DNA from 3 places in the Paenibacillus sp. HJGM_3 genome. Region 1 is predicted to be linked to each of the others. Evidence: riboswitches for the same ligand, from Rfam matches in the RefSeq annotation. Region 1 holds a riboswitch; each other region holds the start of a gene.
What was found. Region 1 has a riboswitch for cyclic di-AMP ahead of ACI5FR_RS03260 (CAP domain-containing protein). Riboswitches for the same ligand answer to the same signal wherever they lie in the genome.
Positions count from the first base shown of each region.

Region 1 (5,491 bases):
CCGCAAGCTCTTGATCTCCGTTACGGCGGTTGCGCTCGTACCGCTGCTGTACAGCTCCTTGTTCCTCTGGGCGTTCTGGGACCCGTATGCGAAGCTGGACACGCTTCCCGTGGCGGTCGTGAACCTGGACGAGGGCGCCGTACTGGACGGGAAGCCGGTGAACGTAGGCAACGAGTTCGTGGAGAAAATCAAACAGACCGACAGCTTCGCCTGGAGGTTCGTCGACGCCGACGAAGCGATGGACGGGCTGAAGAACAACCGCTATTACATCGGGCTCGAGATTCCGAAGGATTTCTCGGCGCAGGCAACGGACGTTCTGAATGAGAAGCCGACGGCCGCCTTGTTCCGTTTTTACCCGAACGAGAGCTACAACTTCCTCTCCTCCCAGATCGGGAAGACGGCCGTGGAGCGTATGAAGGGTGAAATTGCCCAAGAGCTCACGAAGACGTATGCACAGACGATCTTCACGACGTTTGCGCAGCTCTCTGACGGTCTCGCCCAAGCGGCTGACGGTGCGGAGAAGCTGTCGCAGGGCAGCCAGGCCGTGAACGACGGTCTCTCCCGAGTGAATCAGAACTTGGGCCAACTCGCCGCGGGGACGATCCCGCTCCAGAGCGGCGTGAAGGAGTTGAATGCCGGCGCGACCCGGCTGAACGGCGGCCTCGATCAGCTGGAGACGGCGACCGGACAGCTGTCCGGCGGCCTGACCCAGCTGAGCGGGGCGAACGCGCAGCTCGCTCAAGGCGCCGCCCAGAGCGCAGCCGGGCTCGAGCAGCTGCGCAGCAGCTTGGCCGGCGCCGAGCAGTCGGCGGCGCAGCTCCAGGCCGGCGCCGGCAGCCTGTCGGCCGGCCTCGCGCAGTGGGCGGCGGCTCATCCGGACTTGGCCAAGGATGAGGCGCTGCAGAAGCTGATCGCCACGAGCCAGCAGGTGGCGACCGGCACGGATGCGCTGGCGGCCGGCAGCCGGCAGCTGACGGCGGGCGCCGCGCAGCTGACCGCGGGCGGCCAGCAGCTGCAGCAAGGCGTCACCGCCTTCGGCCAGAAGCTGGGCGAGGCGGAAGCCGGCAGTCAGGCGCTGCTGCAGGGCGTACGCACGGCCGCAGCGGGCGGAGCCGACCTGCAGCGCGGGCTCGCCCAGTTGAGCGGCGGCGTCTCGCAGCTGGCGGACGGTACGGCGCAGCTGAAGGCCGGCGCGGACCAGCTGGCGGGGGGCTCGTCGCAGGTGGCGAGCGGCTCCGGCGAGCTGTCCGACAAGCTGAAGGCCGCGTCCGGCCAGACGTCCGACATCAAGACGTCGGATGCGACGTATGACAAAATCGCAAGTCCTGTGCAGGTGGAAGAGGATAAGCTGACGTCGGTGCCGAACTACGGAACCGGGTTCGCCCCTTACTTCGTCTCGCTCGGGTTGTTCGTCGGCTCGATGCTGCTCACGATCGTGTTCCCGATGAGGGAGACGTCGCTCACACCGAAGTCGGGATTCAGCTGGTTCATTGGCAAGTGGGGCCTTATGCTGTCCGTCGGGGTTATCCAGGCGGTCATCGTGGACCTGGTGCTCTTGTACGGCCTAGGCATCGATGTGCAGAGCGTGCCATACTTCATGCTGTTCAGCGTGCTCGTCAGCTGGACGTTCATGTCGCTCGTGCAAGTGCTCGTCACCGCATTCGGCGATCCCGGCCGCTTCTTGGCTATCATCATTCTTATTCTGCAGCTGACGACATCGGCCGGGACGTTCCCCCTCGAGCTTATTCCGGAGCCGCTGCAATGGTTCAATTCCTGGCTGCCGATGACGTATACCGTAGCCGGGTACAAGGCGGTCATCTCGAGCGGAGATTACAGCTTCCTTGCGCACAACGCCTGGATTCTGGGCGCCTTTACGATCGGCTTCAGCTTACTGACATTAGCATTCTTTATCGTACTATTCCGAAAAAAGCACGGCCAATCATCCGACTCGGCATCATCCGCACTATCCGTATAGCAAGTCTTCAAGCAGCTCTTTCTTCCTCTGAAGAAAGGGCTGTTGTGCGTATATAAAAGCTGGAAGACCGGAGTGGTCGAAGTTGACAGCGCAATCCGAACGCAAGTACAATCACTACGTATGCAAAAGGCAGTCTGATACTTAATCCAATTCATGCGGAGGTTGAACTTGTATGGCACTCACGAACAAAATCGGCGTTATCGTAGACAGCTTTGGAATCGGCGTTCGGGAAGGCTTGAAGAAAGCTAAGGAAGTCGGGGCGGAGGGCGTACAGATTTATGCGGTCAGCGGCGAGATGGACCCTGCGAATTTGTCCGCAACCCAGCGCAAGGAACTGAAGGCGTATATCGACTCGCTCGGCCTCGAGATCTCCGCGCTGTGCGGCGATTTGGGCGGCCATGGCTTCCAGGATACGGCTGCCAACCCGGCCAAGGTGGAGAAGTCGAAGCGGATTCTCGATCTCGCGCAAGATCTCGGCACGAACATCGTGACGACCCATATCGGGATCGTGCCGTCGGACAGGAACGGCGCGGTATTCGCGGCCATGCAGCAGGCGTGCGAGGAACTGAGCCAATATGCGAGCAGCATGGGCGGCTTCTTCGCCATCGAGACCGGCCCGGAGACGGCCGAGCACCTGAAGGGCTTCCTGGATACGCTCAGCAGCCGCGGCGTGTCCGTCAACTTTGACCCGGCCAACATGGTCATGGTCACCGGCGACGATCCGGTCCGCGGCGTGTATACGCTCAAGGATTATATCGTGCACACCCATGTGAAGGACGGCATTCGCTACAAGGAAGTCGATCCGCGCGAAATCTACGGCGCCTTGGGTTACGAGCCGATGGATCACGGCAAAATTGCCGAAATGGTTCGTTCGGGCGAGATCTTCAAGGAAGTGCCGCTCGGCGAGGGCAAGGTCGACTTTGCCGCGTATTTCAAGGCGCTGCAAGACATCGGATATACCGGCTACTTGACGATCGAGCGCGAAGTCGGCGACCAGCCGGAAGTCGATATTCGCAAGGCGGTTGACTTCATCAAAACGTACCGGTAATCGGTACGCGTCCACGATCCGGTTTGGATGGAAGACTTTGTGGCATGAATTCGCGAATTGAACCGTGCTACAATTAATAGGCACCAAACAAACCAAATTAGGCCGAAGCTGCTAGAAGCACGGGGGAACCAATTTTGGGGTGAAGCTGCATCGTCGGATGCGGCCGGGTGTACTCTTTACCCGAATCCGTCAGCTAACCTCGCAGGCCGATAAGGAGAGTGGAGTTTTTTGAAGAAGTTTAGCAAGCAGTTGCTAGCAGGCGTATTGGCGGTTGGCGTTATCGGCGGTGCTGCCGGAGTAGGTTCCGCATCCGCGGCTACTTTGAGCGACCTGTCGAAAAATACAGGCAATAACGTTCAAGTCTATTATGGCTTTAAGCAGTTGAGCTTGGCCGATCTGCTGAACGGTAATTTTAACCTGGCCGAGCAAATCCAAAAGATGTGCCCGGGGCTGAACCTTCAGATTCCGGATATTCAACTGCCTGGATTGCCGGAAGTAACGCAGCCAACAACACCAACTACACCTACAACACCGTCAGAGACACCGGCAACACCGACACCGGCGCCAACGACGAAGCCTACACCTGCGCCAACACCATTTACACCAAAGCCGACGCCTACACCGACACCGAAGCCGACTCAGCCGTCTACCGGCACTGAGAGCTCTTTTGCGAATCAGGTGGTCAATCTGGTGAACCAGGAGCGCGCGAAAGCGGGTCTGTCTGCGCTGACCAGCGATGCTGCTTTGACGAATATGGCGATGGACAAGGCAAAGGATATGTACAACCGGAATTATTTCGACCATACTTCGCCTACATTCGGTTCTCCGTTTGATATGATGAAATCCTACAACATTCCGTTCCGTTATGCCGGCGAGAACATCGCCAAAGGCCAACGCACGCCTCAGGAAGTAATGACCGCTTGGATGAACAGCGCGGGTCACCGCCAAAACATCCTGAGCCCGAACTTCACGAAGATCGGCGTTGCGTACTACAACGGCGAATGGGTACAAGAATTCACGGGCTAATGCAACACCGGCAGCCGCTGACATCGTCAGCGGCTTTTACATACGCGCTTATCGTACAAAAAAGAAACTAGCCTAACGCATGTTAGGCTAGCCTACTACTTTTTCCTTAAAGATTTGCCCGGCACAATACTCGATAATGTCGCTTCGGCGCACGATCCCGATGAATCGATCCATGTCGTCCACGACGGGTACGAAGTTCTGGGTAGTCGCTTTGGAGATCAAGTCGTCCATATTGGCATTAATGTGTACAGGTACGTTGTTGATGCGCATCGGAATCTCGGACAGTGGCACGCGGTTGGCGTTATCGAATGTAACACCTTCGTTGTTCTTCATGAACCAGAGCAGATCGCCCTCTGTAAGCGTCCCTACATACTGGCCGTCTTCGCTTAGAATCGGCACGGCCGTGTAGCGATGATATTCCATTCGTTCCAAAGCTTGTCGCAGTGTGGAAGTGGAGGTCAAGCAAACAACCTCTTGCTTCGGGACTAGAAAAAAAGCAATATTCATTCTCTCTCTCACCTCGAGTCACAAATCATTCCTATTCCATTATAACGTTTTTTGGAGCAAAATCGCTTCTTTTCTTTTTGGAAACCGAAATGAAAGTTGGAATCCCGGGCTTTCTTTGGATGCATGACCGGCCGGCTCAGCGGTTACACTAGCTTCGAGGTGATAGCTCTATGGCGCGCAGAAGAAACCGGAAGCTGGTTGTACCGGAAGCCGGACAAAGTCTGGATCTGTTCAAAGCGCAAGTCATGCGGCAGGAAGGGTACAAAGTGGATCCGTCCCATCCGGACGATGTGAAGTTTGAGGTTGCTCGCTCCTTGGGCGTGCCGTTAACGGAAGGGAACAATGGAGAATTGAAGTCCGAGGCGGCGGGCCGCATCGGAGGGGAAATCGGCGGCGCCATGGTGCGCGAGATGGTGCGGATGGCGAAGGAGCAGCTTGCTCGAACGCGTCAATAAGCGCATCTAATCCATGCAAGACAAGCGTTTCGGTGGTTTGGGACCGAAGCGCCTTTTTGTGCGATCGCGTTACAATTTGTCTGGTCTCTTTCGCAAAATGACATACATGCTCCCGGCAAATCCTCTACACTTAGGGACGAATGGCAGTGCCATCCCAAGTTACAGACATGTTCTTGTCGGGAGGAGATATTAGATGAGCAAGCTAGCGATCGATGGAGGGGCCCCTGTTCGTACGGCGGGCTTTTCCCAATGGCCGATTTATGACGAGCTGGAGCTGCAAATGCTGAAGGAAGTGCTGGAGTCCGGCAAGTGGGGCGGTTCCGGCGGGACTAAAGCCGGGTATGAGGCGAAGCTTCCGAAGATGGAGCGAGAATTCGCCAAGCTGCAGGATTCGGCTTATGCGGTAAGTGTAGTAAACGGAACGGTAGCGATAACCGTAGCTTTGCAAGCGGCCGGCGTCCGTTCCGGCGATGAAGTGAT
Region 1 covers NZ_JBJGED010000002.1:213,103-218,593, reverse strand. The annotation lists gene ACI5FR_RS03270 (YhgE/Pip family protein) at 1-1,975, shown strand, start outside; gene ACI5FR_RS03265 (sugar phosphate isomerase/epimerase family protein) at 2,148-3,023, shown strand; cyclic di-AMP (ydaO/yuaA leader) riboswitch at 3,114-3,247, shown strand; gene ACI5FR_RS03260 (CAP domain-containing protein) at 3,252-4,049, shown strand; gene ACI5FR_RS03255 (CBS domain-containing protein) at 4,137-4,556, opposite strand; gene ACI5FR_RS03250 (alpha/beta-type small acid-soluble spore protein) at 4,727-5,011, shown strand; gene ACI5FR_RS03245 (DegT/DnrJ/EryC1/StrS family aminotransferase) at 5,205-5,491, shown strand, end outside.

Region 2 (5,491 bases), on a different contig from region 1:
CGACGGCAAACAAGCAGCTTCCAACATTCGCAACCGAAAACGAAACCGGATCTATAAAGGGGTCCTGCTCACAGCAGGGCTTATCTCCATAGCCTTGGTAAGCATGGCCGCCTACAACGTGAGAACCGCGGTAGCGCCACAGCTGGCGAGCGGCGAGACCGAACTCGCGGTGCCGATTCCGAAGGCTGCGGTCGAGCTGCGCATGACGGACTTGGACCACGGTTGGGTCCGTTACGAGGACGCGATCGAGGTAGCCGGAGTGAAGCGGTCCTATACGGAAATAACGACCGACGGAGGGCTGAGCTGGAAGGCCGCCCCGAGCGCTGCCGGTGCATCGGCAAGCACAAGTGCGCCAGCCGGCACGGGCGCTGGTACGGCCGCTGGTACGCCCTCGGCGACCCCAGATCCTTGGGCGGACTTATGGGCGCCGCCCGCGCAGCCGCAGCTCACTACGCTGATGATTGCTTCGAAGACGTACAAGGTGAAGCAAGCGCAATTTCTCACCTCGGCCATCGGCTGGGCCATCGTGGAGAGCGACTCGGCGGAGCCTCTGCCGCCGCTCGTCACCGTGGACGGAGGGAAGACGTGGCAGAAGGAAGCGACGCCCGACGTGCGGCAAGCGCTCGAGGCGGAGAAGAAGCGGCGCTCGACGGTCCAGCTCGAAGCGCAGCTGTATGAGAACGCTCAGGCGGCTCGCCAAGCGATGAGCTCCTCCTGGAAGCTGTTCCCGGCCACCGCCTACATCGGCGACGCGGTCCTGGTGCGCCACGACGGACCGGGCGAAGTCGCTTGGCAAGGAGCTGCTTACAAGCTCCAGCCCTATGGAGCGGGGTACTTCACGTACTTGCCGGTATCGCTGTCTGTCAAGCCGGGGACCTATACAATCGGGGATCAAGTGCTGACGATCAAGTCGAAGAAATTCGAGACGCAATACCTGCAGGTCACGCAGGAGATGGAAGCGATGAAGCAGGACACGGCCCGCATTTTGGCCGATCAGAAGAAGATCGACGCGGCTCGGAGCAAGTCGGCCCCGGAATTCCTGTTCGATTCGGAGTTCATTAAGCCGATCGAAGGGATCCTCACGACCCCTTACGGGTACACCCGGTACGTGAACAACAAATACGACAGCTCCCACCTGGCGTTAGACTTGGCCGCCAAGCAAGGGACGCCGATCAAGGCGACCAACGACGGCATCGTCGTCCTGGCGGAGACGCTGTACTTGACCGGCAACGCCATCTATATCGACCACGGCATGGGCCTCTTCTCCCAATATGCGCATATGTTGCAGTTGAACGTGAAGACCGGCGACAAGGTCAAGAAAGGCGACATCATCGGCCTCGTAGGCACGACTGGATTTTCAACCGGCCCCCATCTTCATTTCACGTTCTGGATGCACAATGTGCAGGCGAACCCGGACATTTTCTTCGGCACGAACCCGTTCCGCTGGCAGAGTTCCAAGTAAAGAGCTAAGCAAAAACCGGCCATAGGCCGGTTTTTTTGGCGCCAGGAAGCGGAAACTGGTCCGGTATAAGTTCCCATAGGCTGGGTGCACGGATTACAGTAAGGTGACGGAGGGAGAACAAATCACACGTTCTTGGGAATCTGACATCGGATCGGGGGTCATGGGATATATGTTCCGGGAATGACAAGTAATTAAGTAACGAGGGCTGGCGGATGATCGGATGAGGTGATGGAACAGTTAGGTCTCGGCTCAGTAAATCGGCTTTTCATAGATAACGGAAAAATTTTCCGCTATTGCTCGATTTTCATCGATCTCATAAAAATAATGAACATTTTTGCTGCTAACGATGTGAATGGGGTTGTTTTGCAATCGAAAAAATGGATTAGCGGCAAAATTTTCCGTTATTTGGGTTGGAATCACCTCGAAAATCAGGTTAGCAGCAAATTTTTCCGTTAATCGAGTCTACACCCTCCGGGCCCGCACCCCGCATCCCGCACCCCGCAAAACTAAGAAACCTCTCACCCGCCTATGCCGGCCCAATCCTCAATTTCGGGAAAAACAGCCCATATCCCCCGGTTCCTCTCAATAAAACGGATACAACCGCGCATCTCTTCCATTCTCCACATGCGTGCTATCTCATTTGCAGGCGTTTCGCCAATCAAGCGAAAATACACGAAATACAGAGCATCATAGAGAAAATCGGAGCCCCTATTCGATTAGCCCCTCGCCCCTACCGTTCCCTCTCCAAAATGAAAGCCGTCCTCCATTTACAGAACGACCCGGCAAGCGTAAGATACGACTCAGATTAATCCGAACCGACCGTTCGGAACGAATCGCTGAGTTTCCTGGGCCTGAGGCCTGGGAAAGCGGGGGAACCAAACGCGTCCCGCGGGCGACGGTGTGAGAGCCGTCAAACGCAGGAGGCATGGGGTGAATCCCGGTACATCGCACGTACCGGGTAGGGCGACTCTCACCGCCCGAATCCGTCAGCTAACCTCGTAAGCGTAGGATGGCAGAGCCGGTATCCACACCTGCGGCATGCCTTTGGAGAGAGGATGATGAAGCGTGTGATCTGACGTCAGACCACAGGGCTTAATGCCTCTGTGGTTTTTTTTGCATTTTTTTGGAACGCTATTGAAAACTGTGAAAGCACGTGATGAAAATCGGAGGCGATCGCGATGACCGATCTGTATATGCTGCTGCTCTTGGCGGCGACTTATTTCGTCTTCACCGGGTTCCTGTACTGGTGCGGCCGGGTGATCGAGGAAGGGGCCGAACAGCCATGATTGTAGTGCTCGTTTGCACCGCGCTCCTTTTTTTGTACCTGGTATATGCGCTGATCCATCCGGAAAAATTTTAGCCGGGATTCCGTCAAGGGAGGACACTGTCAACTATGGGCGTCTTGCAGATTACTATCGTCATAGTAGTGCTCTTGCTGCTCGTCAAGCCAATGGGCACTTACTTATACAACGTATTTCGCAATGAAGCGAACGCGACGGACCGCTGGTTCGGCTTCGTCGAGCGGCCCTTATTCGCCCTGATCGGGGTGAAGGACCGCAAGGGTATGACTTGGAAAACGTACGCCCTCAGCTTCATCGTCACCAATATCGCGCTAGTCGCTTTCTGTTACCTCATCCTGAGGCTGCAGAAGTTTCTGCCGCTCAATCCGAACGATATCGGTAATATGGAAGCGACGCTGAGCTTCAACACGGTCATCAGCTTCATAACCAATACGAACCTGCAGCATTACAGCGGGGAGACAGGCCTAAGCTACTTCTCCCAGATGATCGTCATCATGATGATGATGTTCACCTCGGCCGCCACCGGCCTGTGCGTCGCGATCGCGTTCATCCGCGGGATTACGAGCAAGGGGCATCAGATCGGCAACTTCTTCGAGGATTTCGTCAGGGCGCATACGCGGGTGTTCTTCCCGATCGCCTTGGTCGTGACGCTGCTGCTGGTCGCCTTGCACGTCCCGCAGACGCTCAAGCCGACGCAGACGGTCACCGGACTGGAGGGGCAGGAGCAGCAGATCGCGATCGGACCGGTGGCTTCGCTGGTATCGATCAAGCACTTGGGAACGAACGGCGGCGGGTTCATGGGCGTCAACTCGGCCCACCCGTTCGAGAACCCGAACGGGCTCACGAACGTCATCGAAATTCTGTCTATGTGGGTAATAGGTGCGGCGCTGCCTTACACGTATGGCTTGTTCGCCAAGAGCCGCAAGCAAGGCTGGGTTATTTTCTCCAGCATGATGCTCTTATTCGTCGCCTTCCTCGCCCTGAACTATGCGTCCGAGTCGAACGGCAACCCCGTCATGAACCGGCTCGGCATCGACGCCTCCCAGGGCAGTATGGAGGGCAAGGAAGTCCGCTTCGGTATCGCGCAGTCGTCCTTGTTCACCACCGTAACGACGGCGGCGACGACCGGCTCGGTCAACAACATGCACGATACGCTGACCCCGCTCGGCCAGATTACGCCGCTGTCTCTCATGATGCTGAACAACGTGTTCGGCGGCAAAGGGGTCGGGCTCGTCAACATGCTGATGTACGCCATGCTGGCGGTGTTCCTAGCCGGCCTGATGGTCGGACGTACGCCGGAATTCCTCGGGCGCAAGATCGAGCCTCGGGAGATGAAGCTGATTGCGATCGCGATTCTGGTGCATCCGCTTATCATTTTGGGGCCAACGGCGATTGCGCTTCTGACGGAGCTAGGGAAAGTCGCCATCACGAATCCATCGTTCCACGGCATCTCACAGGTGCTGTATGAATATACGTCGTCTGCGGCCAACAACGGGTCGGGCTTCGAGGGCCTGGGCGACAATACGCCATTCTGGAATATCTCTACCGGGCTCGTCATGCTGCTAGGCCGTTACATCTCCATGATCGCGATGCTGGCGGTGGCCGGCTCTCTCGTACGCAAGCAATGGGTGCCGGAGACGATCGGGACGTTCCGGACGGACAACGGGTTGTTCGTGGGTATTCTGGTCGGGACGGTCCTCATTATCGGGGCACTGACCTTCCTGCCGGTACTCGTGCTGGGACCGATCGCGGAACATTTGACGATTCGCTAATAGAAGAGGTGGGGATCAACCATGAGTTCAAAACGAAAAGGGTTATTGACCGGCGATATCGTCAAGCAAGCTGCGGTAGACAGCTTTGTCAAGCTGAACCCGGTCTCCATGATGAAAAATCCGGTCATGTTCGTCGTAGAAGTCGGCACGTTCGTCGTGCTGCTAATGACGCTGCTCCCTGGGTATTTCGGAACCGAGGAGGATATCGGGTTCAATTGCACTGTCTTCCTCATTCTGCTTTTCACGATCTTGTTCGCCAATTTCGCCGAGGCTCTAGCCGAAGGGCGAGGGAAGGCACAGGCCAGCTCGCTCAAGAAGACGAAGAAAGAAATCACCGCGAACAAGCGGGTGAACGGCGTCATCAAGCAGGTGCCGTCCACCGACTTGCGTAAAGGGGACATCGTCGTCGTCTCGCAAGGCGAGATGATCCCGGGCGACGGCGAAGTCATCGAGGGGCTCGGCTCCGTGGACGAATCGGCCATTACCGGGGAATCCGCCCCGGTCATCAAGGAAGCGGGCGGCGACTTCAGCTCCGTCACCGGGGGCACCCGCCTCGTCAGCGACCAACTAACGATCCGGATTACGAGCGATCCCGGGGAGTCGTTCATCGACCGGATGATCTCGCTCGTCGAAGGCGCGAAGCGGCAGAAAACGCCGAACGAGATCGCGCTGAACACGCTGCTCACCTCGCTGACGCTCATCTTCCTGATCGTCGTCGCCACCCTGGCGCCGATCGCGAAGTTCGTGGATGTCGAGCTGACGATCCCCGTGCTGATCGCACTGCTCGTCTGCCTCATCCCGACTACGATCGGCGGGCTGCTGTCGGCGATCGGGATCGCGGGCATGGACCGCGTCACCCAGTTCAACGTACTCGCCATGTCGGGCAAGGCGGTGGAGGCGTCGGGCGACATCAACACGATGATCCTCGATAAGACCGGGACGATCACGTTCGGGAA
Region 2 covers NZ_JBJGED010000003.1:25,678-31,168, forward strand. The annotation lists gene ACI5FR_RS04300 (M23 family metallopeptidase) at 1-1,462, shown strand, start outside; cyclic di-AMP (ydaO/yuaA leader) riboswitch at 2,287-2,482, shown strand; gene kdpF (K(+)-transporting ATPase subunit F) at 2,745-2,822, shown strand; gene kdpA (potassium-transporting ATPase subunit KdpA) at 2,856-4,535, shown strand; gene kdpB (potassium-transporting ATPase subunit KdpB) at 4,557-5,491, shown strand, end outside.
Region 2: it holds a riboswitch for cyclic di-AMP, as region 1 does, so the genes downstream of both, kdpF (K(+)-transporting ATPase subunit F) here and ACI5FR_RS03260 (CAP domain-containing protein) in region 1, are expected to answer to the same signal.

Region 3 (5,491 bases), on a different contig from region 1:
ATCAGCGTGAGCGTATATAAATACAGATAAGCCCGGTCCGGGCGGAACCGGATGCCCGACGCGGCGAACTTCAGCCAGCTCCGGCGGCGCACCTGGTGCGGCAGCTCGTCTACATCGGTGAACCAGCTGAAGAAGAGGAAGAAGAACGATTGATGCTTCGCCTCCCGGGCGAGCAGCTCGGTCCAATGCACGCGGTAAGCGGGCAGTCGAGGGTACGCAAGAGCCGCTACCCCGAAGGAGACCAGGAATAAGGCGCCTGCGATCAGAAAGCCGGCCTTCAGGAAGAGGAGCCAGACCGCCGCGTTGACGATCCATTTGAACAGCGACGCCCCGATCCTATATTCGCGCGCGGCGAGGTTCGCCTCCTTCCACGCATGCAGCAGGTTCGCGACTTTCAGAGCGAGCGCAAGCAGCAGCAGCGCCCACACCGGATCCGCCTGATCCCCGAATCCGTGTACATACAACGGGCTGGCCGCGAGGACAACCGCGATTGTGAGGAGAGCTTGTCCGATCAGGCTGTACCGGAAGGCCGCCCGGAAGTAGGAGGCCATGGCGGATTCGAGAGACAGCAAGAACACGGTGTCCGCGTCCCGCAGCAAGGTGCGGAGCGGGCTGATGGCCGTAAGCGGCAGCAGGAGCACGATCAGGACTATCGAATAGGGGAAATCAGCGGACAAATGAGGCAACGAGTATTGGTAGAAGTAGCCGAGACCGATCAGCACCATAAGCAGGAACATGAAAAAGCCGCTTCGGCCCATATCGCGTGTATAGCGGGAGACTAACGCGAGATGCCGTTTATACCGTTCGCGCCATAGCTCGTGAGGCACGTTCATTGCCCGCCCTCCCCAATCAAGGCGAAGAAAGTATCCTCCAGCGTGTCGGCCGATCCGACTCCCGCTTGCTTTTTCAGCTCGGACAGCGTCCCGGAGGCGATGGAACGGCCTTGATGCAGCACGATGTAGCGGTCGCAATATTTTTCAATCGTCGACAAGATGTGCGAACTGATCAGGAGGCTGGCCCCTTCTTGCTTGCGGTCCACCATCAGCTCCAGAAGCGAGCGCATGCTGAGGGGATCCAGGCCGAGGAACGGCTCGTCTATAATGTAGAGAGGCGGTTCGACAAGAAACGCGCACATGATCATGACCTTCTGCTTCATGCCTTTCGACAATTGCTGCGGGAAACTGTTCAGCTTGTCCCTCATCTGGAATTGCTCGCTCAATCTCTGCATCCGGCGCTCGAATTCGGCCTCCTCGAGCCCGTACACCATCGCGCTCAGCCGCAAATGCTCCCGGATCGTGAGCTCCGCGTACAGCTCCGGTGCCTCCGGCACGTACGCCAGCTGCGAACGGTAGGCCGGCTCCTCCCGGCTCGACCGGCGGCCGCTGATGCGGATCTCTCCCCGCTGCGGTTGGAGCAGCCCCAGCAGGTGCTTGATCGTGGTGCTTTTCCCGGCTCCGTTCAAGCCGATCAGCCCGATCATCTCTCCCGGGTTCACGCTGAACGATAAGTCGTGCAAGATCGGCTTCCCCAGAAAGTAGCCCCCATACAGATTTTCCACTTGCAAGATCGCTGCCATTAAACACGCCTCCGGTGACGAAATGAGTTCTGATGCTTTTATCCTATCATTTTCGGGAATTTCAAGTACATTTTTACCTATTTTTCTACAGTAATGACCTAATATTTTAGAAAACAGGAGCATGCAGGAGCGAGAGAGAGCATTTTCATTCAGAAAGTGTGATTAATCACACAAAATTCAGGGATTTGTTTAATTTTACCTGGTGACCTCGCTTTACAGCTTTGGAGGAACATCGTAAACTAACCTTCATAATAACTTAACTTCATATTGCTATCAATTTCCAATCGCTGAGTTTTCAGAAATGAAAAACGGGGGAACCATCAAGGGTTATTGGGGTGAATTTTGCGGCCTGGGCGCGGAAGCCTGGTGCAGCGAATAGGGCGACTCTCGCGTCCGAATCCGTCAGCTAACCTCGTAAGCGTGAAGAGAGAGGGCACTTTGTCGGGCAGCTATGCTTGTCAGCATAGTACGCAGAGCCGAGAAGAGTTCCTCTTCTACGGCTTTTTTGTTTTGATTGCCCGGTACAGCGTTAAAGCGCCAAAGGAAATTTTTTCCTTCACCCAGGGATAACGGGTCACTACCTCTCATACACATGGGAGGGGGCGGTTTGGCCCAAAATCACACAAGTGAAGGAGAGACGGCACTACCATATTCTAGAGTCGCGTCAATTCCGATCTAGCTAACACTCGACGGCGGGGCTTAAGGAGGACCGAAGAAGTGGGAGGTATTCAACTAGGAGAACCCCATGTAAAGCGATCATCCAGCATGACCTTCGCATTGCGATGGAAGCGAGAAAACTTGCGTTTGATTTCAGGCGTCGCTTTGTTTTCGATCGCTATGACTTTCATGTTCATGGTGTTGATGTACGGTACGGCTACCAAGAGCGTATCCGTAGTTGTGAATGGACAAGAAACCGTTGTGAGCACCAAGCAATGGGTCCTGCAACGCCTACTGGATGAACTGGCCATCCCGGTTGGGGCTCATGATCGATTGTCCTTGCCTCTCGAGGCGAAGTTGAAGCACGGGGACACTGTCGTGATCGATCATGCCTATCCGATTCAATTGACGGCCGATGGCAACACGGAAACCCGATACACGACAGGAAGAACGGTTGCTGCCGCTCTGGAGGACTTGAACGTATCGCTCGGAGAGCTGGATAAGGTCACTCCCGCTCTGGAATCGCCGCTCGCCGGCAACGATACGGTGCAAGTCGTCAGAGTCAGCAAGATTGTTGAGGATCAGACGGAAGCGATTCCGTTCGAGACGGTCAAACAAAACGACCCGAACCTGCTCAAAGGCAAAGAGCAGACGGTGTCCGAGGGCAAAGAAGGCGTATTGGCCAAAAAGATAGAGAAGACATTCGAAGACGGCGTGCTCGTCGCCGAGAACGTTGTGGATATGAAAGTCGCCGAGGAAAGCGTCAACAAAGTCGTCGCGCTCGGCACCAAAAACCCCGTGGTAGTCTTATCCGCCGCTTCGCCCAATATCGATGAAGTATCGAAGAATGGGGTGACGTTTGCGTATAAGCAGATTCTGAACAACGTGACCCTTACGGCGTACACCGTCGATGTGGGCAAGTCCAGTGAGCATCCCCAATACGGCATGACGTTCTCCGGGACGCGAGTGACGGAAGGACGCACGATTGCCGTTGACCCCAAGGTCATTCCGATCGGCTGGTGGGTGTATATCGAAGGCATCGGACTGCGCCGAGCCGAAGATACCGGAAGCGCGATTAAAGGCAATACGATCGACGTCTACTTCGACAGCCTCGATTACGCCAAACGGTTCGGCGTGAAGCGGGGATACAAGGTCTATGTTATCGGCAAAGATAAGCCGGCTACGAATTAATTCCCCTTTTTGAGGTTTGATGAAACGGCCCTTTTTCGGGTATAGTGTAAATAATTGGAGCAGGAAGAAGAGGAGAACCGCCCCTCTTCTTTTTGTTGCTTATTGGAAAGGATGTTCGCACTTGTGATTCGAGAAGTCATTGTAGTGGAAGGGCGCGACGATACGATCGCCATCCAGCGCGCGGTGCAGGCCGAGACGATCGAGACCGGCGGGTCGGCCATCGATGATGCCGTCCTCCGTCGAATCGCACTCGCTCAGGAACGGCGAGGCGTGATTGTGTTCACCGATCCGGATCATGCCGGGGAACGCATTCGCCGGATCATCGCCGCCCGCGTTCCCGGGTGCAAGCATGCCTTCCTCACTCAGCAGCAGGCGACCAAGAAGGGCGATATCGGGGTGGAGAACGCCTCGGATGAAGCGATCCGCCAGGCGCTGGAGCAGGTGAGGACCGACTATGAGGGAGGCGAGTTGGCGGCGGGAGCCTCGGCTGGAGAGCCTGTCACGCAGACCGACCTAATGGAGGCCGGCCTGCTCGTGCACCCGGACGCCGCCCGCCGGCGGCTCCTGGTCGGAGAGCGGCTCGGCATCGGGTGCTGCAACGGCAAACAGTTTCTGAAGCGGTGCGCGATGTTTCGCATTACGAAAGACGAATTTCGGGCGGCGGTAGAGCAAGGATTCCCTAACGAAGGATTGTGAATGCCGGATGATAGAACGGGTCTCTTCCCCCAGACGGACGAAGGAGTTAATCAAGAAGCACTCGCTCGTGCTTAAGAAAAGCTTGGGGCAAAATTTTCTGACCGATCTGAACATTTTGCACCATATTGTCGATGCCGCCGAGCTGAACGCTACGAAGGGCGCGCTGGAGATCGGGCCGGGCATCGGCGCGCTGACCCAGCAGCTGGCAGAAGCGGCGAAGACCGTCGTCGCCGTCGAGATCGATCAGCGGCTGCTGCCGGTGCTGGCGGAGACCATGGAACCATACCCGAACGCGCACATCGTGCACGGGGATGTGCTGAAGCTGTCGCTGGCGGAGCTGTGGGACACCCGCTTCCGCGACTGCTCCGGCGTCAGCGTCGTGGCAAACTTGCCTTATTACGTCACGACGGCGATCATCATGAAGCTGCTCGAGGAGAAGCTGCCGCTCGAGAACATCGTCGTCATGATCCAGCGGGAAGTGGCCGAGCGCATGTCGGCCCCTCCCGGTACCAAGGCCTACGGCAGCCTTAGCATCGCCGTGCAGTATTATTGCGTGCCGGAGATCGTCAAGATCGTGCCGCCGACCGTGTTCGTGCCTCAGCCGAATGTGGATTCGGCCGTCATTCGCTTGAGGCTGCGGGACAAGCCCGCGGTCGAGACCGACGACGAAGCGTTCTTCTTCGAAGTCGTCCAAGCCTGCTTCGTCCAGCGGCGGAAGACGATCGCAAACAACCTGCGGGCCGCGTTCTTCCGTGGCGACGACCGCACCCGCCTGGAGGCCGTCCTGGCCTCCTGCGGCATCGATCCCGCGCGTCGGGCGGAGACGCTCAGCCTGGACGAATTCGCCCGCCTGAGCCGGGCGATCGCCTCCGCGCGCTGACGCCGCCTCTCGCGGCTCGGGCTCCTAAAAGTCCGGCCCAGCTTGCTCCGCCTCTGCGGAGTCAAGCTAGGCCGGGCTTTTTGCTGCGCGGGGCGGGGGCGCAGCTGGCCGTCGGCATATAGGAGTCGGAACCAGGAGCGTTGAAAAGCGGAGAAAGATGGGATCCGGAGATGTGTAGAGTAGAAATGACCATGGAGAGAGCAGAAGCATCCTTCAATGCCACAAGCCTCCTAACTGTGGGCGGTCAGGCTGCCGGCGATGCCCCAAACCAGGCGCTAAGTGCAACGATAGCGCACCCGCCCTTACTGCCCTTCCCACCTAAGTGGGAGAGGCGCCCGCTACGGGCAGGGGCAAACCTGAGCGGACGCGGTCAAGCTGAGCTGGAGAGCGACCTTTATAGACGTGTTGCCACCATGCCGAAGGCCTGTGCGATCCAAGCAACACGTCTATAACCGAGCCAGAAGCCAGGTTGACCGCGGGAGCGAACAGTC
Region 3 covers NZ_JBJGED010000035.1:11,922-17,412, forward strand. The annotation lists gene ACI5FR_RS28780 (ABC transporter permease) at 1-833, opposite strand, end outside; gene ACI5FR_RS28785 (ABC transporter ATP-binding protein) at 830-1,576, opposite strand; cyclic di-AMP (ydaO/yuaA leader) riboswitch at 1,852-2,013, shown strand; gene ACI5FR_RS28790 (resuscitation-promoting factor) at 2,294-3,424, shown strand; gene rnmV (ribonuclease M5) at 3,548-4,120, shown strand; gene rsmA (16S rRNA (adenine(1518)-N(6)/adenine(1519)-N(6))-dimethyltransferase RsmA) at 4,128-5,000, shown strand.
Region 3: it holds a riboswitch for cyclic di-AMP, as region 1 does, so the genes downstream of both, ACI5FR_RS28790 (resuscitation-promoting factor) here and ACI5FR_RS03260 (CAP domain-containing protein) in region 1, are expected to answer to the same signal.